Regions from separate parts of the Soehngenia saccharolytica DSM 12858 genome, predicted to be linked through region 2. Evidence: a T-box and tRNA genes for the amino acid it is inferred to sense, from the RefSeq annotation. Region 2 holds a T-box; the other holds one or more tRNA genes.
The links. A T-box is a leader RNA that pairs with one kind of tRNA and senses whether it is charged. The one in region 2 lies ahead of thrS (threonine--tRNA ligase), so its partner is inferred to be a tRNA-Thr.
Positions count from the first base shown of each region.

Region 1: it encodes a tRNA-Thr, which carries the amino acid that the T-box ahead of thrS (threonine--tRNA ligase) is inferred to sense. The anticodon was not compared.

Region 1 is NZ_JCANTN010000022.1:2,765-19,385, forward strand. It holds gene secA (preprotein translocase subunit SecA) at 1-1,257, shown strand, start outside; one part of gene prfB (peptide chain release factor 2) at 1,321-1,344, shown strand; one part of gene prfB (peptide chain release factor 2) at 1,346-2,377, shown strand; gene BO51_RS06950 (Tex family protein) at 2,408-4,519, shown strand; gene BO51_RS06955 (thioesterase family protein) at 4,529-4,933, opposite strand; gene BO51_RS06960 (GntR family transcriptional regulator) at 5,086-5,448, shown strand; gene BO51_RS06965 (ABC transporter ATP-binding protein) at 5,448-6,146, shown strand; gene BO51_RS06970 (hypothetical protein) at 6,157-6,915, shown strand; tRNA gene BO51_RS06975 (tRNA-Thr) at 7,018-7,092, shown strand; gene BO51_RS06980 (P-loop NTPase) at 7,116-7,940, shown strand; gene BO51_RS06985 (FAD-dependent oxidoreductase) at 8,256-8,702, shown strand; gene BO51_RS06990 (hypothetical protein) at 8,777-9,109, shown strand; gene BO51_RS06995 (transglutaminase TgpA family protein) at 9,099-11,387, opposite strand; gene BO51_RS07000 (DUF58 domain-containing protein) at 11,390-12,583, opposite strand; gene BO51_RS07005 (AAA family ATPase) at 12,573-13,511, opposite strand; gene BO51_RS07010 (methyl-accepting chemotaxis protein) at 13,667-15,403, shown strand; gene BO51_RS07015 (putative bifunctional diguanylate cyclase/phosphodiesterase) at 15,514-16,621, shown strand, end outside.
Region 2 is NZ_JCANTN010000005.1:12,295-28,915, forward strand. It holds gene BO51_RS02290 (cell division protein ZapA) at 1-86, opposite strand, end outside; gene pheT (phenylalanine--tRNA ligase subunit beta) at 137-2,530, opposite strand; gene pheS (phenylalanine--tRNA ligase subunit alpha) at 2,550-3,572, opposite strand; gene BO51_RS02305 (TrmH family RNA methyltransferase) at 3,638-4,432, opposite strand; gene BO51_RS02310 (potassium channel family protein) at 4,425-5,081, opposite strand; gene BO51_RS02315 (TrkH family potassium uptake protein) at 5,093-6,439, opposite strand; gene rplT (50S ribosomal protein L20) at 6,496-6,846, opposite strand; gene rpmI (50S ribosomal protein L35) at 6,873-7,067, opposite strand; gene infC (translation initiation factor IF-3) at 7,083-7,625, opposite strand; ribosomal protein L20 leader region at 7,604-7,738, opposite strand; gene pepV (dipeptidase PepV) at 7,797-9,194, opposite strand; gene thrS (threonine--tRNA ligase) at 9,212-11,116, opposite strand; T-box leader at 11,159-11,345, opposite strand; gene hisS (histidine--tRNA ligase) at 11,438-12,757, opposite strand; gene BO51_RS02350 (DUF6873 family GME fold protein) at 12,771-13,514, opposite strand; tRNA gene BO51_RS02355 (tRNA-Cys) at 13,593-13,667, opposite strand; tRNA gene BO51_RS02360 (tRNA-Gly) at 13,671-13,745, opposite strand; gene hslO (Hsp33 family molecular chaperone HslO) at 13,806-14,690, opposite strand; gene BO51_RS02370 (class I SAM-dependent DNA methyltransferase) at 14,706-15,449, opposite strand; gene BO51_RS02375 (CPBP family glutamic-type intramembrane protease) at 15,468-16,427, opposite strand; gene hpt (hypoxanthine phosphoribosyltransferase) at 16,446-16,621, opposite strand, start outside.

The sequences.
Region 1 (16,621 bases), on a different contig from region 2:
GTCACTATAGCTACCAATATGGCAGGACGTGGTACTGACATAGTATTAGGTGGAAATCCAGAATACATGGCTAAACAAGAAATGAAAAAAAAGGGCTATGATGATGAAACATTGGCATTAGTTGATAGTTTCTATGATACTGACGATGAAAATATTCTAGAAGCTAGAAAAACTTATCAACAATTAGTTGAAAAATATGAAGAGATAACTAGGGAAGAACATAAAAGAGTAGTTGAAGCAGGAGGACTCCATATAATTGGCACCGAGAGACATGAGTCAAGGCGTATAGACAACCAATTGAGAGGTAGATCAGGACGTCAAGGGGACCCAGGTAGTTCTAGATTTTATATTTCACTAGAAGATGATTTAATGAGATTATTCGCAGGCGATAGAATTAAAGGCTTAATGGAGAGTGCAAATATGCCTGATGATGAACCATTAGAACATAGTTTGTTGACTAGAACTATAGAAAATGCGCAGAAAAAAGTAGAAGGCAACAATTTCTCGATACGTAAGCACGTTCTAAAATATGATGATGTCATGAATAAACAGAGAGAGATAATATACAAAGAAAGAAGAAGAGTTTTAGAAGGAGAAAATTTAAAAGACCATATATTAGAGATGGTAAAAAATTTAGTGGAATCTAATGTCGAAATTTACACAAGACAAGCTAAATATCCTGAAGAATGGGATCTAGATGGACTTGAGGTATTTTTAGAAAAGACATTTGGTATGAGAAGGGGAGTTTTATCTAAGCTCGATATTGACAGTTTAACAAAAGATAAATTAATTGAGTATATATTAGATAAGGCAAATGAAATTTACTCTTCTAAAGAGCAGGAATTTGGTGAGGAAACATTCAGAGAAATAGAAAGGATTGTTTTGCTCCAAGTTGTAGATACTAAATGGATGGATCATATAGATGCCATGGACCAACTTAAACAAGGGATAGGGCTTAGATCTATGGGACAAGAAGACCCAGTAAGAGCTTATCAAATTGAAGGCTTTGATATGTTTGAAGAAATGACTACTAGCATATGGGAAGATACAGTACAATTTTTATTCCACGCTGTAAAATCGAAGCCAGTTGAAAGAAAAAGGGTAGCAAATCCATTGGAAATAGGAAATTCTGAAAGTGGCAATAAACCAGTTGTAAATAAATCAAAAAAAGTTGGTAGAAACGATCCATGCCCATGTGGTAGTGGAAAGAAATACAAGAAATGCTGCGGTGCTCCAGACAAAGAAAATGCGGTATGATGAAAGGGTGATAGAGTGGATTTATATTTAGACAAAGAAAGATTGAATAATTGTTTAAATACTATGGACGAGTTGGGTGTTTCACTTTGACTTACCAGCAAAGAAGAAATTGGTAGAAGAACTTGAAAAAAGCACTTACGATGAGAACTTTTGGAAAAATCAACAAAATGCTCAGAATACTATGCAAAAGATCAAGAACTTAAAAGAGCAAATTGAAACTTATGAAAAACTTAAGAATAAAGTAGAAGATTTAAATTTCTTATATCAATTGATGCTTGAAGAAGATGATTATACAGATTATGAAACAGTAGAAAAGTCATTGGAAGAAGTCGAAAAAGAAGTTGACGAATTTAAAATATCAACGCTATTAAATGGAGAATACGATGAAAACAATGCTATACTTTCCATTCACGCAGGTGCAGGCGGATTAGAAGCTCAAGACTGGGCTGAGATGCTACTTCGGATGTATAGAAGATGGGCAGAAGATAAAGGATATAAAGTAGAAACTTTAGATATATTGCAAGATCCAGAGGCGGGTATAAAATCTGTAACACTGTTGATTTCTGGATACAATGCTTACGGATATTTAAAAGGTGAAAAGGGTGTTCATAGGCTCGTAAGAATTTCTCCATTTGACGCTTCTGGGAAAAGGCACACTTCTTTTGCTAGTGTAGATGTTTTTCCTGAACTTAAAGACGAAGAAGATATTGAGATAAATGAGAAAGACTTAAAAATTGACACATATAGGTCAACTGGAGCGGGTGGTCAACATGTTAACACCACAGATTCTGCAGTTAGAATTACCCATATTCCAACGGGGATAGTTGTGCAGTGTCAGTCCGAAAGAAGTCAGCATTCCAACAAAGAAACTGCTATGAAAATGCTTAAAGCTAAGTTGATTCAGTTGAAAGAAGAAGAAAACAAAGAAAAGATAGAGGATCTTCAAGGTTCTTATTCTCAGATTGCTTGGGGATCACAAATTAGATCTTATGTTTTTCACCCTTACAGCATGGTAAAAGACCATAGAACCCAAGCGGAAGTTGGAGATGTCTATAGAGTCATGGATGGAGACCTAGACTATTTTATAAATGAATATTTAAAATACAAAGCTCTTCAGTAGAAGAGCTTTAATTAAGCTTAGGAGGGCAATATGGATGTAATTAAAGAAATAGCAAAAAGCTTAAACTTAAAAGAAAAAAATGTGGAAAATGCTGTTAAATTGCTCGATGAAGGCAATACAATTCCATTTATCGCCAGATACAGAAAAGAATTAACTGGTGAAATGACTGACATAAAATTAAGAGAGCTGGATGAGAAACTTACATATTTGAGAAATCTTGAAAAAAGAAAAGAAGATGTCATCAGATTAATAGATGAACAAGGGAAACTAACTGATGAACTGAAAATTGAGATTGAAAAAGCTGATAACTTGCAAAGGATAGAAGATCTTTACAGGCCATTTAAACCAAAGAGAAGAACTAAAGCTACAATTGCAAGAGAAAAGGGTTTAAGCGAATTAGCAGAGGCGATATCTAAAAATCAGTTAAAAGATGAGGAATTGCTGAAATTTACTGAAACATTTATAAATACTGAGAATGGTGTAAATACTATAGAAGATGCTTTTGAAGGAGCTAAAGACATAGTAGCAGAAGACATTTCAGATGATGCAAATTTTAGAGCAAAAATCAAAGACTATCTTTATAAACATGGAATAGTTGTAGTGAAAGCTATAGATGAAAACTTAGATTCAGTATACGAAATGTACTATGACTATAAGGAACCAATAAAGAGTATAGCTAATCATAGGATATTAGCGATTAATAGAGGTGAGAATAAAAAAGCATTAAAAGTGAGCATAGAAGTTGCCGATTATGATTTAACGACATTGATAAAAGAACAAATATTATATAACAATAATACTATTTCAGATAATTTAATGAAAGAAGCAATAGAAGATTCATTTAAAAGGCTGTTATTTCCATCAATAGAAAGAGAAATTAGAAGCGAACTTACTCAAAGGGCAGAAGAGGAAGCAATAAAAGTATTTGCACTTAATCTGGAGCCATTGCTAATGCAACCTCCTATAAAAGGTAAAGCAATATTAGCGATAGATCCTGGATTTCGAACAGGACTTAAAGTTGTAGTGTTAGATGAAACAGGGAAACTTTTATCTCATACAAATATTTTTCCAGTAGAACCACATAATAAGGTGGAAGAAAGTGAAAAAATATTGTTGGATTTAGTAAACAAATATAATGTTGAGATCATAGCAATTGGGAATGGGACTGCTTCAAGGGAAACAGAGAGCTTTGTTGTAGAATTTATGAAAAAATATAATTTGAGTCAATTGAGTTATATTATCGTTAGTGAAGCTGGAGCCTCAATATATTCGGCATCAGAAATTGGACAAAAAGAATTTCCGGATAAAGACGTTACAGTTAGAGGAGCAGTATCCATTGGAAGAAGAGTCTTGGACCCATTAGCTGAATTAGTAAAAATTGAACCAAAGCATATTGGGGTAGGCCAGTATCAACATGACTTAAATCAAAAGAGATTAGATGAAGTTTTATCAAATGTAGTAGAAGATTGCGTAAACAGAGTTGGTGTTAATCTCAACACAGCAAGTATTTCGCTACTAAAATATGTATCAGGAATTAATGCTAAATTAGCAGAAAACATAGTTTCATACAGAGAAGAAAATGGAAAATTCACATCAAGAGAGGAACTCTTAAAAGTCAAAGGAATGGGTGAAAAGACATTTAAGCAATGTGCAGGTTTTTTAAGAATACCCGAAAGTGACAATATATTAGACAACACAAGTGTCCACCCAGAAAGTTATGATATAGCACATAAATTGATAGATTTAGATTATAAATCAAGAGATATAGATGAATTAGTTAGAGAATTAAATATAGGTAAACCTACATTAGTTGACATTATTAAAGAACTTGACAAACCGGGTAGAGACTTAAGAGAGGATAGACCAAAGCCAGTTTTGAGAAGCGATGTTTTAAAAATTGAAGATCTAGAGATAGGAATGGAACTTTTTGGCACTGTGAGAAATGTAGTAGATTTTGGCGCATTTGTTGATATAGGTGTAAAAGAAGATGGCTTAGTTCATATATCTGAAATATCGGAAAAATATATTAGGCATCCTAAGGAAATGCTAAAAGTAGGCGATATTGTTAAAGTAAGGATATTAAATATTGATTTCAATAAAGGAAGAATAGCATTGAGCATGAAAGGAATAAGCCAAGCTTAATAGCTTGGCTTATTCAGAAAATCTTTTAAAAGTGTTTTCCATTAATTTATTTTTATTTACAATCCTTCTAACATAATTTCCTCTGCAAAAGATACCTTTTCTATCCAAACCAGTATATTCCAAAGTTAATTCATTTCCGTTTATTTTCACAACTTTTATGCTTAATGTAATTTCTTCACCAACTAATGTTGGATTTTCATGGGTTATATCTACATAAGTGCCTATTGTTATATAATCTTTAGGCAGTAAATCATCGAGCATTTTGCTTGAAGCCTCTATCATCATATGTATAATAGCAGGTGTAGAAATTAAATAATAGAGCTCAGAGGAGCCTGCATTTGCACAAGAATCACTAGGGGAAGTCAACTTCTTAAAATCAAATACCATACCCTCTTTAATATTGTGCTCAACCATATCATATCCTCCTTTGTTAAATAATATATTACTTTATAAGATATACTCAAATAGTATAGGAATTAAAAAATAAATATAATGTTGACATCCATTGTATATTAGTGTACTATATATATAGTACACTAATATACAATGATATTGGAGGTGAAATTGTGGAGTTTACAGATAAGCTACCTATATATATCCAGATAATGAATTATCTCAAAAAGAAAATCATAGCTGGTGAATTAAAAGGGGGAGATAAATTGCCATCAGTTAGAGAGCTGTCTTCTGAACTTAAAGTTAATCCAAATACGGTACAAAGATCATATCAAGAATTAGAGAGAGAAAATCTAGTTTATACTCAAAGAGGCATGGGAACTTTTGTTGTAGAGGATCAAAAAATACTTGCTGATTTGAGAAAAGAAATGGCACAAGAGATAATAAACAAATTTATTAAGGAAATGAAAGAACTTGGATTTAACAGCGATGAAATAATCGATATTATAAAGAATTACAGAACGGAGGGAAAATAATGGAGAAAATAGTGGAAATTAAAGGTTTAACTAAGCGCTATATAAATACAATAGCTTTAAACGGCATAGATTTAGACATAGAAAAGGGTAGAGTAGTAGGCATCTTGGGACCGAACGGGAGTGGTAAAACAACTCTCATCAAAATACTTGCAGGATTATTAAGGCAATCTAAAGGAGATGTGAGGATTGACTCTCATAATGTAGGAGTGTATACAAAGTCAATTGTCTCATATCTTCCTGACAGAAATTTTCTATACAATTGGATGAGTATAGAGGATGCTTTAAAATTTTATTCTGATTTCTATAAAGACTTTGATATGAAAAGAGCTGAAAATTTGCTCGAATTTATGAACTTAGACAATAATTTAAAAGTAAATCAACTATCAAAAGGAATGCATGAGAAACTAAATTTAAGTTTAGTACTTTCAAGAAAAGCGAAACTATATATATTGGATGAACCAATAGCTGGCGTTGATCCAGTTGCTAGGGATAAGATACTAGATGCTATTATTAACAATTACAATGAAGATAGCTCCATGATCATAACCACGCATCTAGTTAGAGATATGGAGAATTTGTTTGATGAAGTAGTCTTTTTAAAAGAGGGGACTATCAAGCTAAGAGGAGAAGCTGAAAAATTAAGAGAAGAAAATGGAAAATCAATAGACGAATTATATAAAGAAGTATTCGGAGAATAGGAGGATAAAAATGGGTAAATACATCAAGTATGAAATAAAAGGCAGTTACAGATTTGTATTGGGAGTATTGGCACTTGTACTTATTCTAATGACAGGTATATATTTAAAAGGCTTTGATAAACTAGGGATAATTGGAGGGCTGGCAGGGCTAGCTATAGTAATTGGCTATATCGCAGAGATATATTACATCATGGATTCATTTCGAAAAGAACTTTACGAAGACAGGGGATATTTGACATTTACTTTGCCACTAAGCGGTAAACAAATCATCGCATCAAAACTTGTTGTTTCAACATTATGGATTTTGGTCATTGGATTTGTAACAATGGGATATTTTCTAATTCTATTTAGAAAAGACATAAACATTGGTCAATTAGAGATTGAGCTATTAAAACAATATCTACCACAAATGATCTATTATGGTATATATACGTTAGTCATTGGCATAAACGCTTTGATATTGATTTATTTGTCAATGGCATTAGGCAGAGTAACTATTCGAAATAAAAAATTAGGTGGATTGTGGTTCCTCATATTTATAGTGCTATCTACATTTGTCCAAATCGGATATAATTATGTTTATCAAACATTTCCTCATTATTTGAACCTATCGAGTTTCAATTTGATAAATATAGACAATGGTGCTGGACTCACTATTTCATCGGGATCTATTTATATGAACCTTGCAACTGCTATATACACAATTTTAATTGGCATAGTTTCATTTTTCACTACGTCATATTTAGTTGAAAATAAAATAGACATATAGAAAACATAGACCTAGTTTTTTAAACTAGGTCTATAAATTTAAATAAAGTGCTTAAAAAATGTCGTCAAATATTGTATAATTATAGTGTGTTATTTATTAAATGCTGATGTGGCTCAGTGGTAGAGCAGTGCACTCGTAATGCACAGGCCGTCGGTTCAAATCCGACCATCAGCTCCATTATATATAAAAGGAGAATATAAATGTCTGACAATTGCAATCAAAATTGTGACAGCTGTTCTGTGGACTGCGACACAAGAAATACTAAAACAAGCTTTATTGAGAAGTTAAATGATAAATCAAACGTAAAAAAAGTTATTGGAGTTTTAAGTGGTAAAGGTGGAGTTGGGAAATCCCTAGTAACATCTCTAATTGCCATAGAAATGCAAAGGCGAGGGAATCAAGTAGCAATTTTAGATTCTGATATCACAGGCCCTTCTATACCAAAGATGTTTGGCATTACTGAAAAAGCTAGAGGTAATGAAGATGGGATATTTCCCGTTAAGACAAAAACTGGAATAGATGTGATGTCTCTTAATCTATTATTAGAAGATGAGACGGACCCAGTTGTTTGGAGAGGGCCAATCATAGGAGGCACAGTAAAACAGTTTTGGACTGAAGTCATTTGGGAAGACGAAGATTATATGTTCATTGATATGCCACCAGGAACAGGAGATATTGCTTTAACAGTCTTTCAAAGCATACCTGTAGATGGAATAATCGTAGTTACATCTCCTCAAGAATTAGTATCAATGATAGTTACAAAAGCGGTAAAAATGGCTAAAATGATGAATATACCTATTGTTGGATTAGTTGAAAACATGAGTTATTTTAAATGTCCTGACAATGGAAAAGAATACAAAGTATTCGGCGAAAGCCACATCGACGAGATAGCAGAAAAATTTAATTTGAAAGTATTAGCAAAGCTGCCAATTGATCCAGAAATTGCAAAAAGATGCGACAGAGGTGAGATTGAAACGATAGGGCTTAACTTTCTGGATTCTCTAGCCAATGAATTAGAAAAATAAATACTTGTTTAAAAGTTTCCAGATATTTTTAATTAAATAATTTAAATATTTTGGAAACTTTTTCTTTATTGTGGGATAATGGTTATATAATAAAGTAGCATGCTAGCATTAAAAGAAACATTTTGAGATGCTTTTCACTTGTTCCTTTTAATGTATCGGTTTGTTAGTTTAGTGTGTTTACATTTTAACAACTATAGTATGTAAGCATTTATGTTTCATAAATAAATATTGAGAGGAGCAAGTTTATGTAAAGCAATGCTAAGTTGTTTGAACCAATCAAGATTAGAAATCTAGAAATCAAGAACAGAAGTACTATTGGACAATAGCAAAGTAGGAAATAAAGTTGCTGTTATAGGTGGCGGTTTAGTAGGATGCGAAACTGCATTAAGTTTAGCTATGGATGGAAAAGATGTAACTGTAGTTGAAATGTTACCAGAATTAATGGCATCGGGTTTGCCTGTTCCCCACATGAATAGAATAATGATGTTGGATTTGATGAAACTCCACAATGTCAAGTCAATACTAAATAACAGGTTGATGGGCATAGAAGATGGTCATATTGAATTGATGGATACTAATTTCAATCCTAGTGCATTAGATGTAGATACTGTTGTAATATCAGTAGGTATGAGAGCTGACAAATCATTGTATAATGAATTAGTTGGTAAAGTAAGTAACTTATATTTAGTTGGTGACGCAAATAGCGCTAGAAATATAATGTCAGCAATCTGGGAAGGTTATGAAGTAGCTAGATTTATATAGTTTGAAAAACTGCTGCATTTTTGTGCAGCAGTTTTATTTTTTTTGGGTAAATAGAGTTAAAAGGAGGGAGAGGCATGAAAAAACTCATAAGAGATTATGAAAAATGGATAACTAAAGCTATAAGAAGCGATGAATACGCTTATGAGGATTTATTGTATATTCATCAGATTTATGTTGATTATTTTCAGCATGAAAGATTTATTCATTTAATAGTTACATTGTTTACCTCTATATTGATGCTATTTAGCTTATATTTCAGCGTCAAGACCGGAGAAATACTAGTATTTATTGTATTTGGTATTTTATTCATAACCACTATATTCTATTTTTTGCACTATTTTTATTTAGAAAATTCACTATTGCGAATGTATAAGATCACAGAAAAATTATTGAACATCAAAATTTAATACTACCTATTAGGTATTTTTTTATGAAATATCTTATTTTTCCTGTATAATTTTTATATCTATTGATAGTTATATTTCTAAACCTATTCAATAATTCAACTTCTTCATCGGCAGCACTCCTAAATCCGAATTTAGATTGTATAAATATTTCTGTGATTTTGTTAAATTCAATATCTTCAAGCTGATAGAACTTATAACTTATCCTTTTGCTGTATTCAAAATATGTTTCATAATTATATTTAGGGTAACCTAATTCTCCCAATATATGTTGAATGTCATAATAGTATTTTTCAATTTTCTTATTTTTATCTAATTTTTTCTGTTTTTTTTCATTAATTATGTTTTTTATTGTCAGGTATAACATTCTTATGATTAACAGTAGACCTATTAATATCATTAGTAAAGAGGAATAATTAGGTGAATTTTTTAAGTTGGCATTATTTTCATCATCTATTGTAATTTCTCTGCCCTCTTCTATTATATTTTCTCTATTTGGGTTTTTTGTGTTGCCTTTAAGTATATCAGGATCTAATTCTGTATTTTCTTCCTCTAAAGGTTCTTCTATTTCAAAATCCAAAGAATTAGGGGATTGATAATTGGGAGTAGGCTCAAAGCTCATCCATCCAACTGGCTCAATAAAAGCTTCAACCCATGCATGGGCATTTGATTGAGATACTTTATATTCTCCATTTGATAATTTATCTTTGACTATATAACCCTCTACATATCTTGAAGGAATGCCTGCTATTCTTAGCATTATAGCCATAGCTGAAGCATAGTATGTACAATATCCTTCTTTCACATCGAATAAAAAGTAATCGACAAAATCGGGATTATCATCTGCGTTATAATCTTCTACATCTAAAGTATATGAGTAATTTGACCTAAGATAATTCTCTATAAGCATTGCTTTTTCATAGTCATTCGTTGCATTTTTTATTATTTCTTTAGTTAAATCTATTGTCCTTAGGGTTGTGGTATCTGATATGCTTAGATATACAAGCAAATTATTTAAATCAGCCTTTTTTTCGCTTAATCCATTTTGAAATTGCACAGAGTATGGCAGTGGCTTTAAGTAGGTTACCATGTATGACTCATTTTTATATATGCCGTCTTTACTATACATTATTAAGTCAGGATTAATAAAAATGTAGTTACTATATTTAAAATCCACCTTAGTAGGGAATAGTGGGCTGAATAATGTTGTTGAAGCAAAATTTCTATTTGTAATTGTTATGGTTTTTAATGACTCATACTTTTTATTATCTATGAGTGAATTATTGTATATTGGCAAATAGTTGTAAAAACTAACATTTGACTTAACCTGCAAAGGAAGACTATCATCACTAGACCAACTGACTCCATTAAATAGAGTTTTAGCATTTCCCCTTAAATAGATGGGTTCATCTGTTTTTACGGTCATTACAACTCTTGGGTTAGGAACAACTTTGCCTCCTAGTATTGAATAATTAGGACTGAATCCAGTAGTTCTAAAATCAAATTGACTGGCGGATGATTGCCCTCTGACGTATTCTGGATTTGATCTAAAACTAAGCACTATTGGGAAAGTATTAACTACCTTTGATTCAAACCATATCCAATCGACAGGGTTATTCCATTTAGGCAATATAGAAGAAAATAATAATGCAATTATAATCGTCAAAAGAGTAGATTTAAAAAAAGGAGCATATTTTGTATTATCAACTCTATAATCATTTTTTGAGGATCGAGAAATTTTGTGGAAATTAACTGTAGATAAAGTAATAAAAAAAGATGATAATAAAATCTTTATGGAAGTAAGAGCAGCGTCATTAAAATTATACCAATAAACAATTAATACAAGAGAAAATGCAGCATATAAAATTGTATAAAGTCTTTTGTTATAAAAAAATATTAATGATATAAAGCTTAAAAGCGAACTCAACACCAAAAATAATGGAAACTTATTTTGTGGTTTAATAGGTATACCTTCCCTCAAATTGTATACGATATTATTTATAAATTGAATCGAAGATTGGACTAGCGATATGACAAGATTTCTATCGTATTTAAGCATTATTAAAACAGTAATAATCAAGATTATAACAGAAACAAAAATAGAAATCGGTTTTTTAAATAAAATAAATATTAATTCGAAAATCAATGCAAAAAATAACAATTGCTTAACCAAGGACATATTAAAGTTTACTGCTGCATTTATTGAGTAAATAAGTGAGAAACACAATAATAAAGCGGAAAAGTTCAAAATAATTGCATCGAGTTTAAACTTGTTTTTCATATTTATGCCTCCAGATTTCGAGCTCTATTTGAACGATAGTCTATTTCATAAACTGATATTGATTCGGATTTTAGCTTTTCTATATAAGAATAATTAATTTTGTAGTTCTTGTTTTGAATGTCAGTGATATGAATTACGATTGGGTTAAAACCTTTCATCTTTAAATTAATGATCTCTTTAGCATCTTCTTTATTTAAAAAAGGAGTAATACAAACAATTGTGGAATATTCATAAAGACTAGGATAAATGTAATCTAAATAGTGACTAAAGTCCAAACTGCTTTTTGGGGAATACTTAGCCAATTCATCCATAAAGCTCTTAAAACTATCCTGAGAATTACCTTGGACAAACATATTTTCATTTTCGTTTTCAAAAAATAGAGAAGTATGTATTTCGTGATCTAAACAGTAATCTATTATACTGCTTGCTATCTCAACTTGAGTATCTTCAATATGATAGATCAAATCTTTTCTGAATTTTTCTATATAAGAATCAATTATTATCATAACACTAGTATCAGCCCTATTTTCGTACTCCTTTGTCATTAGTACATCTTTTTTTGCCGACATTTTCCAATGTATTGATTTTACTGGATCGCCTACTGTATATTTTCTCACTCCATAGTTTCTGCTCCTATCTTCAATTATTTTATCATAAATAGGCAGCTCTCCCGATGACAAGCCTGAAAACACTTGAAATGAATCGAGCTTACGGTAATATGGATAAATGATAATTGAAGTGTTCTCTTTTATGGATTTATTTAATTTAAAGATCCCGAGGCTATCCCTAATGCCAATTTTTATCTCTCCAATACTGTAAAAGCCTCTTCTTTTGGCAGTAATGCTGGTCTTTGTAGAGATTGTTTGCTTTGGTTCAACTGAGTAAATAATAGGTGGGACATAGTCGTTTGTAAGCTTTCTTTCTATTATGCTATCAATCTCGACATATGGAATAGAAAAATGACTGTTATTGTGAATTTCATAATAAATTTCTATTTTGTCGCCTGCATAAATTGCCATCTCTTTGAGAGTTAAAGTTATCTTTGTATTGTGCATATAATACAAAACTTTAACAAAAGACAACAAAAATATAGCCAAAACGAAATAAAACAGAAAAAATGGCAGTTCTCCACCAACTAACAGTGAAAAAACAAATAAAAACACAATACTTATTATTATAAATTTATTATTTAACATATCTCGCACCTATATTTATTCTTTGAATTATTTCATTTATCACTTCATCAGTATCTTTTTTCTCAAGTCTTGCTTCAGCCGATAGAACTAATCTGTGCCTTAAAACAGGAAATACTATATTTTTGACGTCATCGTGGATTACATAATTTCTATTTGACAAGTAAGCCTTGGCTTTTGACGCTTTTAAAATATCTATGCTTGCTCTTGGGCTTGCTCCAAGGGTAATACTCTTATAGTTTCTTGTCATGTTTACAATATCTATAATGTATTCAATTATTTCATCATGTGTGATTATTTCATCTACTTCTTTTGTAATAAACAATAGGTCTGTCTTTGATAGCACAGGTTCTATATTGTCTAGATTTTTTAATTTTAGATAATCTCTTAGTATTATTTTCTCGTCATTTTTATTAGGATATCCTATGGAGATTTTCATAAAGAATCTGTCTAGTTGTGCCTCTGGGAGTGGGAATGTTCCTTGATATTCAATTGGGTTTTGTGTTGCAAGGACTAAAAAAGGCCTCTCCAATAAAAAGTGCTCATTTTCTGTGGAGACTTCAAATTCTTCCATGGCTTGAAGCAGGCTTGACTGGGTTTTAGGCGAAGTCCTGTTAATTTCATCAGCTAAAAATATATTGCAAAATATTGGCCCTTTTTTAAAGATGAAACTACCGGTATCTTTATCAAATACACTAATGCCAATTATATCCGACGGCGTGAGATCAGGTGTAAATTGGACTCTTTTATAAGTTAAATCTAGGCTTTTGGCTAAAGCTTTAGCTAAAGTTGTTTTGCCTACTCCTGGCACATCTTCAATAAGGAGATGGCCATTGGAAATCAAAGCGATAATAACATTTTCAACCACATCTTTTTTACCTACAATGGCATTATTTAAATTGTCCATTAACAATTCTATTTTTTTAAGCATAAGTTCCTCCCTTAGAATATCTTTAGTTCATTTATACCTTTATTATATGAACATAAACAAACATATTTGATTTTACATACTAAGCTATTAAAAAACTCACATTCATACCGATATATATGTAGAAGACATTTTTAAATTCTAGAGGGGGATTTTTGATGGCAAAGTTTTTAAACAATTTAAACACAAAAACTAAAGTGTTTGGAGGTTTTATGATAATAGCTGTACTTTCCATACTAGTTGGAGTAGTAAGCGTTATTTCACTAAATCAATCTACTAAAGACCTTAAATCGATGTATGAAGATAGATTAAAAGGAAACTTACTCTTGACAGACATAGAAAGCAATGTTAAAAAAACCAAAGAAGAGACTATGAAAATACTCTGGCAGTATCAGGTAACATATAATGACACTGTCATGAAAAATTCAGAAGAAGAATTAAATGTACTAGTTAATGAGAACAATGATCTAATAAAAGAGTATGAAAATAGATCATTAGATACACAAGAAAAAGTTCTACTAGCTAATTTCAAACAAGCATTATTAGAATACAGACCCCTTAGAGATGAAGTTATTAAATATGTAAAAAATGGACAGTATTCACAAGCAATTAGTACATACAGCAAAGCAAGTAAGTTTGAAAATGATATTGAGAATGCAATTTGCGAGATGATAAACTACAATCTTAAAGTTTCTGATATTATGTATAAAGATGCACAATCGAGGATGGCTATTACCTTGATTATAACAATTGTAGTTGCATTGATTACATTTTTGCTATCTTTGATGTTAGGTTTTTACAATTCAAAGAGTATAGTAGGAGGAATAAAAGAAGCTGTAAATTATTCTACTATGCTAAGAGATGGCAATTTTTCTTTTGAAATTGAGGATAGCTTGTTGATTAGGAAAGATGAAATTGGTGACTTATCTAGGGCATTTAAGCAAACTAAAGAAGGGCTCAGAGAGATTATAAGCTTGTCAAAAGAAAATGCAGAAGAAGCGAGTGCATCTAGTGAAGAATTAAGTGCAACAGTAGAAGAAATAAGTGCTCAAATCCAAGAAGTAAATTCTTCCACACAAGAAATTGCAGCAAGCATGGAAGAAACTTCTGCCGCCATAGAAGAAGTAAGTTCATCAGGGGATCAAATTTTGGATAATGCAAAAACTATACTTGAAGAAACTGAAAAAGGGAAAGAAAACGCTAAGCTAATTGCAAATAGAGCATCTGAACTCAAAGAAACCGCATTATTAAATAGAAGTGAAGCAACTAACACATATAAAGTCAAACAAAAAGCTATAAAAGAATCCATAGAAAGAGGAAAGATAGTTTCAGAGATTAAGATCATGGCTGACTCAATCAAGGAAATAGCTGAAAAAACAAACCTATTAGCTTTAAATGCTGCCATAGAAGCAGCTAGAGCTGGAGATCATGGGAGAGGATTTGCAGTTGTAGCAGATGAAGTAAGAAAATTGGCAGAAGCTTCTTCCTCAGCTGTAGATAAGATAACTGACTTGGTTGGAGATGTTAATGAAGTATTTACCGAATTGACATCAAGTTCAGATGATTTACTCAAATTCATCGATTCTAAAGTAATTGCAGATTATGATAGCCTTGTTGAAACAGGTAGCAAATACCTAGAAGACGCAGAGTATGTAGAAAACTTGATTTCTAAATTTAATGAGAAATCAACTGAAATAAAAGAAGCCATATCTGAGATAAATGAAGCGATTGAATCTGTAGCTACCACAATAGAGCAATCAACAGGCAGAACTGTTGACATTTCTTCAAACATGAAAGAACTGTCAAAAGCTATTGAAGAAGTAGAAAAAGTAGCAGAGGAACAAGCATCATTAGCTGAAGAATTAAGTATAAACATGAATAGCTTTGTACTTTAAAAATTACGAAATATTAACATTATTGATATGAATTGTTAATTGTTTTCTAGTATAATTAATAAGCAGATGGATTGTTAGACTTCTTATATAAAGGAAGATTTTGGAGGAAAATGGAAACTTTAATGGGTAATTCAAACAAAAGAGAAGAAATAGATGTATTAAAAGAGAATTTAAATAATTATGGTAAGCTTCTAGAGGATGTAGGTGGAGAGATTTGGGAGCTTGTGATCAATGGAGAAAATGACAATGGAAATCACTATATTGCAAAATATACATTTAATTATAGTGACAATATAATGTTACATTATCATGATAAAATCCAGGAAGAAGATATTTTGCAAATCATTGACAGTTTAGAAAAATTTATTCGAAGCGATGATTCGAAGATAGAATTAATTTATCGAGTCATGAATATCGATGATAGTTATAAATGGGTATTTTCAAGAGGCATGAAGGTATTTGACAAGACAGGAAGACTAGAAAAAATAATTGGAATCAGATCCGATATAACAGAAAAAGTAGTTATGAAAGAAGCACTTTTCAATATATCGCATTATGACAATCTCACTAATCTATCAAATAAAGAAAAATTAAAAGAGGATTTTTCAAGATTAGCTAAAAAAAACCCTAATGAAGATATTGCATTTCTATACATTGATATTGACGATTTCAGGCATGTAAACAATTTGTTGGGATATAGTTATGGCGATGAATTTTTAAAGAAATTTTCAGAGTTTTTAAAATGTGAGTTTGGAAAGGACAATTTCATAGGAAGATTAAATGCCGATGAATTCTTAGTTATATATAAGGGATATAAAGACATAAGTTCATTGGAAAAAAGAATAGAGCAGTTTTTGAAAGACTTGCGCAAAAAAAATTTTTTGGAGAACAGCGACTTTAAATTATCTGCTAGCATTGGATATTCACTTTTTAAAATTAATGGCAACGATTTTGATACCTTGTTAAGATATGCCGATACCGCTCTACATTATTCCAAGAGCAAAGGGAGATCTCAATTTATTAGATACAGTGATACACTCGGAGAATATGTATTTTCACAGGCGGATATGATAAATCAAATCAGGATAGCAATTGAGAGAAATGAATTTATAGTCTACTTTCAGCCAATAGTTTACACAAGAGCAGAGAAAATAGCAGGTTATGAAGCGCTTGTTAGATGGATGCATCCACATAGAGGCATGATTTCTCCCGGACAAT
Region 2 (16,621 bases):
TCTCTGACATATCTTTCATCTTCTGCTCCAACAATTGTAAAGTTACGACCATCAATTAATACATTTATTTTTTTATAATTTGTCATAACTATCCCCCTAAAATTTTATTAAAACAGGGTAGAAATTTTCTACCCTGTCAACTCCTTAGTTTTGCTTGGAATTTTTCTTCTAAGTCATCTATTATTTTCTTCTGGATTTGATTGACATCTTCGTCTTTTAGTGTTTTTTCACTTGATCTATATCTAATCGAGAATGCAAGACTTTTCTTTCCAGTATCTATTTGATTGCCTCGATATATATCAAATAATTCAATGCTCTCAATTAGCTCTTTTCCATTTGTATAAATAACGTCCTCAATATCTCCGACTGTAATATCTTCATCAACTACAACTGCGATGTCTCTAACTATAGATGGGTATCTCGGTAATTCAGTATATTTTCTATCTAAGTTTGTAAATTCAAAGATAGAATTAAAATCTAATTCTGCAATGTATATTCTTTTATCAAAGTCATAGTTTTCCATTATATCAGGGTGGATTTCACCAAATACACCTAATGATTTCATATCTTTGATCATTTTTGCAGTTCTACCCGGATGATAGATTGGATTTTCTGATTCTCTAATGTACTCGTATTCTTTTATTCCAAGTCTTTCTAATAGAGTTTCAATTACATCCTTTAAAAAATAGAAATCTCTTTCTCCGTACATTCCGATACATACCATAGTCTTCTCTTCTGGCATCGAATCGCTACTATTGCTCGGCAAGAATACATTGCCAATTTCATACACTCTCATACTTTCTATGCCTCTGTTATTGTTTTTGTTTAACAAGTCAAGCATATTAGAAATCAATGTGGTTCTCATAACACTATAATCTTCACCAAGGGGGTTCATTAAACGAATATATTTTCTAAACTCATGATTTGATGGAAGGTTCAACTTATCAAATGCTTTCGGACTAATAAAAGAATAAGTCATTGCCTCATTAAAACCAAGACCCCAAAGTATGTCTTTTATATAATTTTGCAATTCTTTATCTTTAGGTCTATTCCCTCTAGTGAGTTTCCCAAATAGTGGTTTTGTTTCAATATTATGAAACCCATACAATCTGCCTATTTCTTCGATCAGATCAGCTTCTACTTTGACATCTCTCCTAAATGTAGGAACCACTACATCTATAATTCCTTCGTCTAACAAGCTCGTTTCGAATTTGAGCCTATTTAAATAATTTATTGCATCAAATTCATCTATTTTTATTCCTAATAATTTTTCTATTCTACTTAATCTAAGTTTAATATTTGTCTTTTCTGGAGTGAATTTTACAATGTCATAATTACCATTTACTACTTTACCAGCACCAATTACTTCAATGAGTTGACATGCTCTATCAACTGCAAATTTGCATAAATTTTCGTCAATACCTTTTTCAAATCTTGTTGAAGCCTCTGTTCTTAATCCTAACCTCTTTGCAGTAAGCCTAACATTTTTCGGTTCGAAATTTGCACCTTCTATTACCACTAGCCTTGTTGACTGGGTTATCTCAGTATTAGCTCCCCCCATAACACCTGCTATCCCAATCGCTTTATTTTCGTCTGCTATTACAATATCTTCGTGTGTTAATGCTCTTTGTACTCCATCCAGCGTAGTAATTTCTTCTGTGTCTTTCGCTTGTCTTACTATTATTTTTCGACCAGCAATCTTATCAATGTCAAATGCATGTAGCGGTTCTCCTAATTCAAGCATCACATAATTAGTCACATCTACAATATTATTTATCGGTCTTACTCCAGCATTCATCAATGCTGTCTTGAGCCATAATGGAGAGGGCTTAATTTCAACATCTTTTATAGCTTTTGCATAGTATCTATGACATTTTTGTGTATCTACATTTATATCAGAAATCAAGTCTTTAATATCATCAACTTGATTAACGATTTTTACATCTATCTCTTTTAATTGTGCATTAAACGTTGCAGCAGATTCTCTTGCCATGCCATATATGCTTAGACAATCAGGTCTATTAGGAGTTATCTCAAATTCTATTACTTCATCATCTAAAGATAAAACTTCTACTATATCTAGTCCGAGATTCACATCATCATTTATAATGAATATGCCATCTTTGACTTCCTTAGGAATTACATTATCTTCATAGCCTAATTCTTTTAAAGAACATAGCATTCCATAAGAAATAACACCTCTAAAGTCAGCTTCAGAGATATCTTTACCATCCGGTAAATGTGCCCCAACTTTTGCCACAGGCACTATATCTCCTTCGGATACATTTTGTGCACCTGTAACAATTGTTAAAACTTCATTTCCTACATTTACTTTACAAATTCTTAATTTATCAGCATTCGGGTGTTTATCTATTTTTTCAATTTTCCCAACTACTACTCCAGTAATTCCTTTATTTAATTTTATTATTGATTCTACATGAGAGCCAGAGTATGTAAGCCCATCTGCAATTTCTTTAGAGGATAGTTCAATATCCACATAATTCTTAAGCCATTTAATTGGTAAAAGCATATTTCCATCACAACCTTTGCTAAAACTGTTCTAAAAATCTATTGTCATTGTCAAACAATAGTCTTATATCTTTGATGCCATATTTAACCATTGTAATTCTATCAACACCCATCCCAAATGCAAACCCAGTGTATTTCTCTGAATCTATTCCGCAATTTTCAAGAACTTTTGGATGAACCATTCCGCAACCTAATAATTCCATTGACCACCCTGTGTAATTGCAATGGGGACACCCTTCTCCTCTGCATTCTACGCAAGTTACATCGACTTCAGCACTTGGCTCAGTAAATGGAAAATAATGCGGTCTATATCTTGTCTTTATATCATTGCCGAACAATTCTTTAATAAATATATCTAAAGTGTATTTTAAATTTGCCATTGAAATATTCTCATCTACTACTAAACCTTCTAATTGATGAAACATAGGAGAATGGGTATCGTCAACATCGTCAAATCTAAAAGTTCTACCAGCAGAAATTATTTTTAAAGGCGCATTGTATTTTTTCATTGCCCTGATTTGTACAGGCGATGTATGAGTTCTTAGCAATAATTTATCGTTTATGTAGAAAGTATCAGATAAATCTCTAGATGGGTGATTCTCTGGTGAATTTAACATATCAAAATTATTTTCAACTGTTTCTATTTCAGGCCCAGTAACTACATTAAACCCCATGCTGATAAATAAGTCTTCTAATTCTTTAATAGTCATTAGCAATGGATGTTTATGCCCCAAGTAAGTTGACTTCCTTCTTTCAGTGATATCTATTTTCTCAATCTTTATTTTCTCAAGTTTTTCTTGTTGTTCAAGCTTTGATTTAGTCTCATCTAGTTTTTTTTCTATCTCAAAGCGGACCTCATTCGCTTTTTGCCCAATTATAGGTCTTAACTCCTTAGATAGATTTCCCATCTCTCTTAGAATTAATGTCAATTGTCCCTTTTTCCCTAGATATTTAATTCTAATTTTTTCGATATCATTTAAGTCATTAGATTTTTTTATTTCTTCTATCGCCGATTTTAATAATTCATTGAGCTTATTTTCCATCATATGCTCCTTTCAATATAAAATTGTAAAATAATCAAAATGTAATATTTATTATACCATATTTTTTATATCTTAGTTGATATTTCATACATAATAATTGATGCTGCTATACTAGCATTTAGTGATTCTGCATTTCCTTTCATGTTTATCATTATACCATCTGAAGCTAATTCTCTTATAGTATCAGAAACACCTCTACCTTCATTTCCTATTACAATGATATCCCCTCTTCTAAAATCAAATTCATTGATTGGATAACCACCTTTAGGCAAAGTTATAAGTATTCTGAAACCCTTGTTTTTAAGCTCTATTAAGCCTTCTCTTCCTTCATTGTTTAAAAAAATCGGGACCCTGAAAATGGATCCCATAGTTGCTCTCACTACTTTTGGATTAAATGGATCTACGGTATTCTCACCGATAATCAAACCACCTAATCCAAATGCATCAATTGTTCTAATAATAGTTCCTAAATTTCCAGGATCTTGAATTCCATCTGAATATAGCAGTATATTATTCTTCTGTATATCTTTTATATCATCCACTTTAAACTTTACCACTGCCAAAATTCCTTGTGAATTCTCTAATTTGCTTATAGATTCAAACAATCTATTATCTAATACAAATACATCCGTATTATCCATTATGCGTGATAAAGTCTGCTCTATAGAATCACTTAAAATAGCATCTTCAGAAATCATTATAAATTCTATTATTTGATTGCTATCAATGGCTTCAAATAATACTTTTTCACCTTCTATAATGAATAAGTTTTTACTCCATCTAGCAGTTTTTTTGTCTAAACTCCTTACTAACTTTATGAATTTGTTTTCTCTAGATGAAATTCTTCTCAAATCATTCACTTGTTTTATCCTCTATTCTAGCTATATCATTTATACTGCCTAAAGCTAATAATACATCTCCTTCGCATATTACATCATCTGGGCTAGGTGAAACATTTATGTCTGAACCTCTTTTGATAGCCATTACATTTATTCCATATTTATTTCTAAGTCTAAGTTGCGCTAAACTTTTTCCTGCCCACTGCTTTATAGACTGTATCTCCATAATACTGTATTCTGGGGATAACTCAATGAAATCGATAATTCCTTTTGATGATAAATTATGTGCAACTCTAACTCCCATGTCTCTCTCAGGAAAAATAATTTTATCTGCTCCAATTTTTCTTAAAACTTTTCCATGTAAATCAGATTGTGCTTTAGCAACAACTTTTTTTACTCCCAATTCCTTTACTATCAAAGTTGCTAAAATAGAGGCTTCTAAATTCGATGCAATGCTTATGACTGCAACATCAAAATTTCTAATTCCTAGTTCTCTCATTACATTTTCGTCCATTACATCTGCTTGTACTGCATGCGTGACACGACCTGAGATAGATTCGATAACTTCCTCATCCCCGTCTATAGCTAAAACTTCGTTCCCAAGGTTATATAATGTTTCAGCAACTGCTGACCCAAATCTACCACATCCAACAACTACAAAAGATTTCATATCTTCCCCCTCTATCCAACAGTAATATTTCCTTCTGCATATCTATACCTTTTATGTTCTTCTTTATACCCTACTGCAAATGCTAAAGTAAGTGGACCAACTCTACCAGCATACATAGTCAAAGCCAATATCAGTCTTCCCGCATTACTCAATTCAGAGGTAATGCCTCTCGATAAACCTACAGTGCCAAATGCAGAAGTTGTTTCAAAAAGTAAGTTTAGAAATTCTTGATCTTCAGTTAAAGTTAAAATAAATGTGACGATAAAAACAATAGTAATTCCTATCATAATTATTGCAATGGACTTAAATATGGTTTCATATGGTATCCTTCTCTTAAAAACTTCTACATCACTTTCCCCTCGAATTATACTTATAGTTGAAATAATCAATACTAGCATAGTTAGAGTCTTTACTCCACCTGCAGTTGACCCTGGAGAACCACCAATAAACATAAAGATTATTGTAAGCAAAGAACTGCTTTGCTTTAATGCAGAAGTATCAATAGTGTTGAATCCAGCCGTACGAGGCGTAATAGATGCAAACAAAGATGCTAGTGTTTTCTCTTTAAATGTAAATCCTTGCATTGTCAATGGGTTATTTGATTCTAAAATATAAAAAATGATTGCACCAAAAATTATTAAAAAAGCTGTAAAAGAAATAGCCAATTTTGAATGGAGTGACAATTTACTCCATCTCTTGTTTTTTACTACGTCTAAAATTACTCCAAATCCAATTCCGCCTAAAACTATTAAAGCCACTACTGTAAGTATTACTATTGCAGAATTGTTATAATCCATTAAACTATTACCAGTTATATCAAATCCAGCATTACAAAAAGCAGAGATGGCGTGAAATACTGAAAACCAAATTCCTTTAATAGTTCCATATTGAGGTATGAATTTCATAGATAAAAACAACGCCCCTAGACCCTCAATAAGGAAAGTTAAGTAAATTACATATTTAGTCAATTTAACTAGTCCAGATAGAGTTTCTTGGTTCAATTGTTCTTTGATTACAAGCCTCTCCTTTAAGGAAATTTTCCTACCTGAAATCATTGCAACGATCGTTGCCATTGTCATTATTCCAAGTCCGCCCATTTGTATCAAAATCAGAATAACAATCTTTCCAAATAGTGTCCAATGAGCTGCTGTATTAACAACTACCAAACCAGTAACGCAAACTGCCGATGCAGATGTAAATAGTGCATTTATAAATCCTATGCTTTCTCCATTTTGTGAAGCTATAGGTAAATTTAACAGTATTGCACCTAAAATTATAAGCATCATAAATCCCAATGCTAAGATTCGAGGTGGATTTAATTTAAACCTAGTCAATAAATTATGTTTAATTGTTTCCATATAGTCCTCCAAATCACATTAAAATGCAAAAAAGTTCCAATTTTGGAACTTATGCATTAAGCGTTCTTAGCTATTTCAACTAATTTTGCAAATCCTTCAGCATCATTAATTGCCATTTCAGAAAGCATCTTTCTATTTACTTCAATATTTGCTTTCTTTAACCCATTGATGAACTTGCTGTAACTTAAACCGTTTTGTCTTGATGCTGCATTTATTCTAGCAATCCAAAGTTTTCTAAATTCTCTTTTCCTTTGTTTTCTGCCAATATATGAATAATTTAATGATTTCATTACTGCTTGATTTGCTGGTCTAAACAATTTGCTTTTAGCGCCATAATATCCCTTTGCTTGCTTTAAAACTTTTTTATGTCTTTTCTTTGCATTTACTCCTCTTTTTACTCTTGCCATTATAATCTCCTCCTAATACTCTATAATTAATTTGGTAGCATGGAATTTATTCTTCTCTTGTCACTAGCACTCACTAAAGTGCTCTTTCTTAAGTTTCTAACTCTCTTTGGAGTCTTTTTACCAGTTTTATGGCTTTTATATGCTTTGTATCTTTTTAATTCTCCTGTTGCAGTTCTTTTAAATCTCTTTGCTGAAGCTCTGTGTGTTTTCATCTTTCTCAATTGTTTTTCCTCCCTTTATTGTGCTTTTGGCATTAATATTACGACTAAATTTCTGCCTTCCAATTTAGCTTCTTTTTCAACTTTGCCATAATCATTGACCAGATTTAAAAAGTCTTTTAGGACTTCTTCTCCCATTTCAGTATGTCCCATCTCTCTACCTTTAAAGCGAACAGAAACTTTTACTTTGTCTCCATCTTTTAAAAATTCTATAGCTCTATTTGCTTTCACCTGTAAATCATGTTCTTCAATGTTTGGGGTTAATCTTATCTCTTTAACATTGATTACCTTTTGATTTTTCTTAGCTTCTTTCTCTTTCTTAGTCAATTCATATTTGTATTTGCCATAATCGAGAATTCTGCAAACTGGTGGATTTGCAGTTGGAGCTACATTTACTAAATCAAGTCTTCTCTCATTAGCAATCTCTAATGCTTTTTTTATAGGTACAATTCCAAGTTGAGTTCCGTCAACATCAATTAGCCTAACTTCTTTTTCTCTAATTTCTTCATTGATTTGAAGTTCTTTTATAATCCTACACCTCCACAAAAAATTAGCGGACACAAAAGTGTCCGCTTAAATACACCAAAAAAGGCATATTGTACAATTAACTATCTAACATAACCTTATGAGTACAAAAACTATAAGGTGAGAAGCGGAAACTTCTTCTTTAATAAAATTAAGTCATATTAAATTACCAACTTATTATAAGTTAAATATTTATATTTGTCAAATTTATTTTGCTAATTCATATAGTGCACTCGTATAAATCTGCGTAAGTTTTATCAAATTATCAATAGAAATGAATTCATCTTTTTGATGTGCTAATTCTTCTTGACCTGGAAAAACTGGACCAAATGCGACAGCATTTTTCATAGCTCTAGCATATGTGCCACCACCTATTACTAGAGGTTCAGATTCATAATCGCCAGTTTGTTCTTGATATACTCTCATCAATGTTTGAACCAATACATCATCTTTTGGCACGTATAGAGGATCTTTATCTGAATCTCCTTCTACAATTTCAATTGGCAATCCTTCTAAATGAGCTCTTATGCTATTATAAATATCTTCTCGCTTGTATGATATTGGATACCTTATATTTATAGATAGAACTATTTCATCGCCAATCAATTTAATGACACCAATATTTAAATTCAATTTCCCAGATATATCATCTTCAAACTCGCACCCAAAATTTTCTCCATTGAATTTAAATGCTAGGGATTTCTCATACCAATCTAAAAAATTATAAAATCCAGGCTCTCCTTTGAAATGTGAATAAAGCAAATCCAACAAATAGGTAATGGCATTTTCACCTTTTTCAGGTGTACTCCCATGAGCCGATTTACCTCTTACTGATACTTTTAAGTTCCCATTTTCTTCTTTGATATCAGCTTGATAACCCTTCTCATTTGCGTATCTTCTAAGTGCATCTATCGATTTATCAATTGAATCAGTCTTTATAACTGCTTCTGCATAGTCAGGAACCATATTTGCAGCATTTCCACCTTTTAAACTCAATAGTGAGAAAGTTTCTTCTTTAAATGATTCAAGTCTATACTTCAAATCAAACACAATAATTCCCTTTTCTCCATGGATTACTGGAAAATCAGCATCAGGTGTAAAAGCCATATTTGGAGCTGTCTCGTTAGCAAAATAGTGATGCATACAGCCCCATCCTGTTTCCTCATTAGTTCCTAGTATCAATCTAATCTTCTTATTCAGTTTTACACCGCTGTCTTTAAGAGCTTTCATTCCATATAAAACAGCCATCACAGGTCCTTTATCGTCCATTGTACCTCGGCCATAAATCTTTCCTTCGTGTATTTGGGCCTCATAAGGGGGAAAAGTCCATCCATCTCCCTCAGGTACCACATCTAAATGACCTAGCACACCTACTACTTCTTCACCTTCACCAAAGTCAAGATGGCCAGCATATCCATCTAGATTTTTAGCTTTAAATCCTAATTTTTCACCAAGTTTCAATACATAGCAAAGTGCGTCATATGGTCCTTTGCCGAATGGCATACCGGGTTGTGCTTCTTCTTCAACGGATTTAATCCTTATTACCTCTTGAGTCGACTTAATAAGCTCATCTTTTAACGCATCAATTTCCTTATAGAAATCCATTTTATGCCTCCTCGCAACTATTTTTTATTTTTTATTTCTTCATCGACCATATTGATAAACTTCTCTACACTCATTTGCCCGATATCTCCAATATCCCTTTTTCTCACTGAAACCAATTCATTGTCGACTTCTTTCTCGCCTATGACAAGCATGTATGGTATTTTCATAACTTGTGCCTCTCTTATCTTGTACCCTATTTTTTCAGCTCTATCGTCTATTTCCACCCTAATTCCTATTTCTTCTAAATGATTTTTAATTTTATATCCATATTCATTAAATTTATCAGATATAGGTAATAATTTAACTTGAACAGGAGCTAACCAAACAGGGAATTTCCCTGCATAATGCTCAATTAATATCCCCATAAACCTTTCCATACTTCCAAGTATAGTTCTATGAATCATGACTGGTCTCTTTCTCTCATTATCGCTGTCAACATAAGTTAAGTCAAATCTCTCAGGCATTTGAAAATCAAGTTGTATTGTTCCACATTGCCAAGTTCTCCCTATAGCATCCTCTAAATGAAAATCAATCTTAGGTCCATAGAATGCACCATCGCCTTCATTGACACGATACTCTATTCCCTTTTCCTCTAGAGCTTCTATGAGGCTATTAGTAGCTAATTCCCATTGTTCGTCAGTCCCCATGGAATTTTCAGGTCTAGTTGAAAGCTCTATTTTGTATTTAAAACCAAATATATTATAGATATAATCTGCTAAATCAATTATTCCCTTTAATTCATCTTTCACTTGCGATGGCAATGCATATATATGAGCATCATCTTGAGTAAAACTTCTAACTCTCATTAATCCATGCAATGCACCTGAGAGTTCATGCCTATGAACTAACCCCATTTCCGCTAACCTTAAAGGTAGATCCCTATAGCTATACATTTGTGATTTATATATTAATATTGATCCTGGGCAATTCATCGGTTTTATTGCATAATTCTCATCGTCAATCTTTGTAAAATACATATTTTCTTTATAGTGATCCCAGTGACCTGATTGATGCCATAATTCTTCATTTAATATCAATGGGGTTTTTATCTCTCCATAACCTCTTTTATTGTGCTCTTTTCTCCAAAATGTTTCAAGTTCATTTCTTATCACCATACCATATGGATGGAAAAATGGGAATCCAGGGCCTTCATCGTGCATACTAAACAAGTCTAATTCTTTGCCAAGTTTTCTATGATCCCTCTTTTTTGCTTCTTCCATTCTTTCAAGATACTCATCAAGATCTTTTTTCTTTTCAAAGCTAATTCCATAAATTCTTTGAAGCATTTTATTGTTCTCATCACCACGCCAATAAGCACCAGCAATACTCAACAATTTTATAGCCTTTACTTTTTTAACATCATATAGATGAGGTCCAGCGCATAGATCTATAAAGTCACCTAATTTGTAAAATGATATGATTGCGTCTTCTGGTAGATTTTCTATTAAATCAACTTTGTATATTTCATTCTTATCTTTAAAAAATTTAAGTGCTTCTTCCCTTGTCATTTCATATCTTTCAAGCCTATATCCTTCTGAAATGATTCTTTTCATTTCTGATTCTATTTCCTCTAAGTCCTCAGGTGTAAATCTATGCTCTGTGTCTAAATCATAATAAAATCCATTTTCAACAGCTGGTCCAATAGCAAATTTGACATCAGGAAAAAGTCTTTGTATTGCAAATGCCATTATATGAGAAGTTGTATGCCAGAATATTTTCTTGCCTTCAGGATCTTCAAATTTTACTACCCTTAAATCACAGTCTTCATTTAGTTTTTCTTGCAGTCCCATAATCTTACCATTTACCACTGCTCCTAATGCTTCTCTTGCTAATGGTTTCGATATGTCTTCTACTACTTTTAAAATCTCTACTCCTTCATCGTATTCTCTTACACTTCCGTCAGGTAAAGTTACTTTTATCATATTTATCCCTCCTAAAAAAATAGTCCTTCGCTCCTACATTGCTGTAGGGACGAAAGACCGTGGTTCCACCCTAATTTTTTACTCATTTCATTAACGCCAATTTGCGAATCCTTTTTTAAAGGTCAGCTCAGGGGTGGTCTTCAATTGTAAAGTAAGAAGAAACTTTCAGCCATTGTTTCTCTCTCTTTGCTTACTTAGATCAATTTACTCTTCCCATCATAGCTTTTTTATTTATATTTATTTAGATAATATCAGAATCTCACTGTATAGTCAATGGTTTATAGAATTTATATAAATATTTTTAAGTTAGATTAAATCAGTCTATAGTATTTTAGATAGTTCGTTGATAATCTCATCAATCTTCTTTGTAGTCTGATCTCCTGTTTTCATGTTTTTTATTGTATATAAATTCCTTTTAACTTCTTCTTCGCCAATTATTATCACAAAAGGCACTTTTATCTTGTTTGCATAATTTAATTTCTTGCTCATCTTTGAATCTTCTAAATAAATTTGGCAAGGTATGCCATTTCCCCTCAACTTGTTCGCAATTTCAATACTTTGTTCTAAGAAATTATCCATTGGAATTATGAGCACTTTTATCAGTTCTTCATCATCCGCTGAAATAATCCCAGCTTCTTTAAGCTGGTAAAATAACCTTGTTAAACCAATAGAAATACCTACACCTGGAAGTTTTTGATTTGAATAGTACTCGCTCAGATTATCATATCTTCCTCCTGAACAAATACTTCCAATCTTAGGATAATCATTCAAAAATGTTTCATAAACCGTTCCAGTGTAATAATCTAGACCTCTAGCTATGGTTAAATCAATCTTAAAATTGTCCTTTGGCACACCAAATACTTCAATATAATGAGTTACTGTTTTTAATTCGTCAAGTCCAGTTTTAAAATTGACATTATCAATATCTAGATTTCTTAAAAATTCAAGAGTCGAGTCATTATTTCCATTAAACATAATAAAGTTCTTAATCTGTTCAAAATTCACCTTGTCTATTCCAATTTCTAATAATTCCCTTTCAACCCTGTCTATACCAATTTTATCTAATTTATCAACTATTCTAAGCACTTCATGAAAGTTGTTTATATTTAGATATTCAAAAAACCCTTGCAATAATTTTCTGTTGTTTATTTTTATTGTAAAATTGTCAAATCCCAAATCCTTAAAAGTAGTGTATATTACAGATGGAATCTCAGCATCATTTAGTATGCTCAATTCTCCATTGCCGATTATGTCGATATCTGCTTGATAAAACTCTCTAAATCTCCCTTTTTGGCTTTTTTCCCCTCTATAAACTTTAGCAATGTGATATCTTCTAAATGGAAATGATAATTCATGAAAATGCATTGCCACATATCTAGCTAACGGAACAGTCAAATCAAATCTAAGAGACATGTCTGTGTCTCCTTTTACAACTTTATATATCTGTTTTTCAGTTTCCCCTCCGCCTTTGGCTAATAAAACCTCTGATTTTTCAATTACTGGTGTGTCGATTGGAAGAAAAGCGTATTTTTCGTAACTATTTTTTATCTTTTCTAGCATCTTATTAAATAATATTTGCTCATTCGGAAGCAATTCCATAAACCCTGGTAAAATGCTTGGATTAACTATTTTTTCTGGCATCTTTCCCCTCCTATTATTCGTTAACTTTAAAGCAATATATGCTTCCTATATCTGATATTGGTTCTTGAGATAAGTAGTGAATATTAACACCTGTGTTTTCAATAAATTCAATTATTCTTCTTGAATCTGGATGTTTTGAAAGTGTACCCGTCAGCAAAATATCTTTAGGAGAATAATTTCCACCACATCCTCCTATCATTCCATAATTCATTCCTTTAAGTTCAATAAATCCCTGACTTATGAGAAGTACTTCTTTCTCTATTTTTTTAAGCTGCTTAGCTATATTTTTATCAGATGTTATAAAATGGTTATCATCTACAATTAGAACAGAACACTTTGAATACCCCTGTTTTGTATGTATACCCTTCACGCCTTTGTTTAAATAATAATCAGATATATGTTCATCTGTGTATTTAATATTGTGTATATAATAATCACCAATATTTAAACAATTGTAGCAAATATCGTTTGGATATTCAATCAGTAAATCAGTTCTGCCTTTTATTACTTTAATTCCATATTCCTCTAGCTTTTTATAATATCTATAAACATTAGGCGAAACGATGATTGTGTTTCTATCCACAACATGAACCGACATATCTACATGATCAGCTAATGATTTATTGATATTATCATTTGAACAAGTATAAATAACGTGTTTGAAATATTTTTTTAAATTGAGTTTGATTTCATCATCTATATTCTTGTTTAATATAACTAAATTAGCTTTTCCATCTGGAATTAAAGTAGGTACCAATTAAATTCTCCCCTGTATTTTATCAAAAAGACCTTCTGATAAGTCAGAAGGTCTTTAATAGGTCTTAATTAACTATTTTGGAGGCGGCACCCGGATTTGAACCGGGGAATCGAGGTTTTGCAGACCTGTGCCTTACCGCTTGGCTATGCCGCCCTGTGGAGCGGAAGACGAGATTCGAACTCGCGACCCTCGCCTTGGCAAGGCGATGCTCTACCACTGAGCCACTCCCGCTAATTAGTCAAGAGCGTCAAAGAATGCTCTTAACTTAATCACAAATGAAAGTATACAGGATTATTTATTAATTGTCAATAGTATTTTCTCTAATTCTGATTTATCAAAATTGTATTTTGTATTACAAAAATGACATACTACCTCTGCTTTGCCATCTTCGTTGATTATATCCTCTAATTCCTTTTTGCCTAAGCTTACCAACATAGCTTCTATCTTTTCTCTACTGCAATCGCATTTATACTCTAAGTCCATTTTATCTATAATTTCCATGTCAAATTCAGGCAAAATATTAGCAATAATCTCCTCTGGCGTCAATCCTTCGTTTATCAATGTGGATACCGGTTTTATGTTCTTCAAGCTATTTTCAATTTGTGTTATTTCCTCATCTTTAATATCTGGTAATAATTGCAATATATATCCCCCAGATGCTTTAACGGTAATATCTCTATCTATGAGTACGCCCAAAGCGACTGCAGTTGGAACTTGTTCAGAAACCATATAGTAGTTTGCAATGTCTTCAGCAATTTCGCCAGATATTATATCTGCTTGTCCTACATATGGCTCTTTTAGTCCTAAATCTATTATCACTGTAACCAAACCATCATTTCCAACAACTGCTCCAACATCTAATTTACCTTCCGCAGTGCTTGGCGCATCAGCTAAAGGATTCCCTACCAACCCTTTCACAGTACCATTATTTCTTGAAACTATTACTATATCTCCTAATGGACCACCACCTGATATTTTTAAAGTTAATAAATCTTTGTCATTTTTCATCATTGCTCCCATGATAGCTCCTGCAGTCAATGCTCTTCCTAAAGCAGCTGTTGCAGTTGGAGAAGTCCCATGAATTTTTCTGGCATATTCTACTAAATTAGTAGTGGATGCTGCGTAAATTCTAACTCTTTTTTCTCTATCTATGGCCTTTACCAAGTAATCCTTCATACTTCCCCCTCCTTTTTAGTAAATGCTTGCTACGAAACATATTCTTTGAGTTGTGGCATCAACTTGCTCAAATGAATAATCGCTATATTTATATACCCTGTTAAATCCATTTTCAATTAACATTCTTTCGATATATTCAGTTTTATATGCTTTTTGCCTATGATGTTCGTCGAATCTTTCATACAAATTATTGCCTCTCGAAACGAAGAAAGTAAGATAATAATCACTAATTTCTGATTTCTCGTCAAATGAACTGTCCCAAGTGTAAAATGTTTCGTCTTTGTCGTTTAAAAATATGTTATTGCCTATTATTTTTGAAATTTTATAATGAGAATTTATATCAAAAATAAATAAGCCATCTTCGTTTAAATGACCTCTTACATTGTGAAAAATTTTATCTAGATCATTTGGATTGAGAATATAATTTATGCTGTCACATCCACATATTATGAGATCGTATTTTTTGTTAAAATTAAAGTCCACCATATCCAAATTGTATAATTTGACATTCTCATTATGTTGAAATTTATTGTATGCTATTGCTAGCATATCTGAAGAAATGTCAAACGCATCAATATAAGGTATAAATTTTGATAGTTCAGTTGTTAATTTTCCAGTTCCGCAAGCCATTTCTAAAAGATTTTGAGGCTTCCTATTGGAATTTTCTATTACTTTTTTAATGAACTCTCCCCAAGCTTCATAATCTATGTCGTCAATCAATTCATCATAAATCAGTGCAAATTTTTCATATATATTCAAGGTTATAATCATGCCTTTCTATTGAAATTGCATAAAAAACATCGTGTTTACAAATATAAATATTAGTACTACTATCCCTATTGGTGCCCAATTTATCTTTTCATTATGATCTACATTTACTTCATCATCAGGTTGTTCACTCAGTTGATCAAAAATATTTTTTTCTTCAGATTTATCAGCTTTCACTGGAAAATGCCTAAATAATGAAATAAGCATAACTGATGAAAAAATGGACAGAACAAGAAGAAAAATAGTAGTATATAAAATTTCTTGGTTTTGACTTATACTAGGAGTATTTGTTACCATTTCTTCTATCTCATCTAATTTTGTAGCTGCAAAATAGCCTAAAGTCAAAGCTAAAGAATTATTTAATAGATGCCCAAACATCGATGCAATTATACTGTCTGTTTTAAAATACAATATTCCCAATATAACTCCAAGAAATGTAGGGCCGATAAAATTAAATAGATTGAAATGGAATAGTCCAAACAAAACAGCAGTGAAAATTATAGCTCTCATTTTCCCTATCTTTTCATAAGAATTAAGCATCAGACCTCTAAACAATACCTCTTCACATATACCTGGTGTTATCCCAATGACAAATAAACTAATAAAAAAATCTTTTTCAGTTAAGGGAATTGGTACTCCTGCATTTGTTGCATCACTAAAATAACCAATTATTTCAATAACTATAAAATTTAAAAAAACTGCTATTGGATAAGCAAATACTATAATTAAAAATATAAATAAAATTTCTTTAATACTTATTAGGTTGATACGCAAAAATTCCTTTATAGAATATCTCTTATACTTTAGAAATAATATTACCGGTAATAATATCAAACCATATTCTGTAATTAGAAGTCCTACATTGAGGTTCATTTGCTGGACAACGCTGCCTATGGTTAATAATATAATTCCCAATACCAAATATACTAAATTTGCTTCATTTATCGATGGTGCTTTTCTATATCCCATTTTCACACTCCTTTAAAACTACTCAAAAGTAAAGATATAAGGGATATTTCTATAATAATTTCCATAGTTTAGACCATATCCTACAATAAACACATCCGGAATTACAAATCCCGAAAAATCAGGTTGTAAATCAACTTTTCTGCGGCTAGGTTTGTCAAGCATAACACATATCTTTATTGACTTAGGACTTTTTG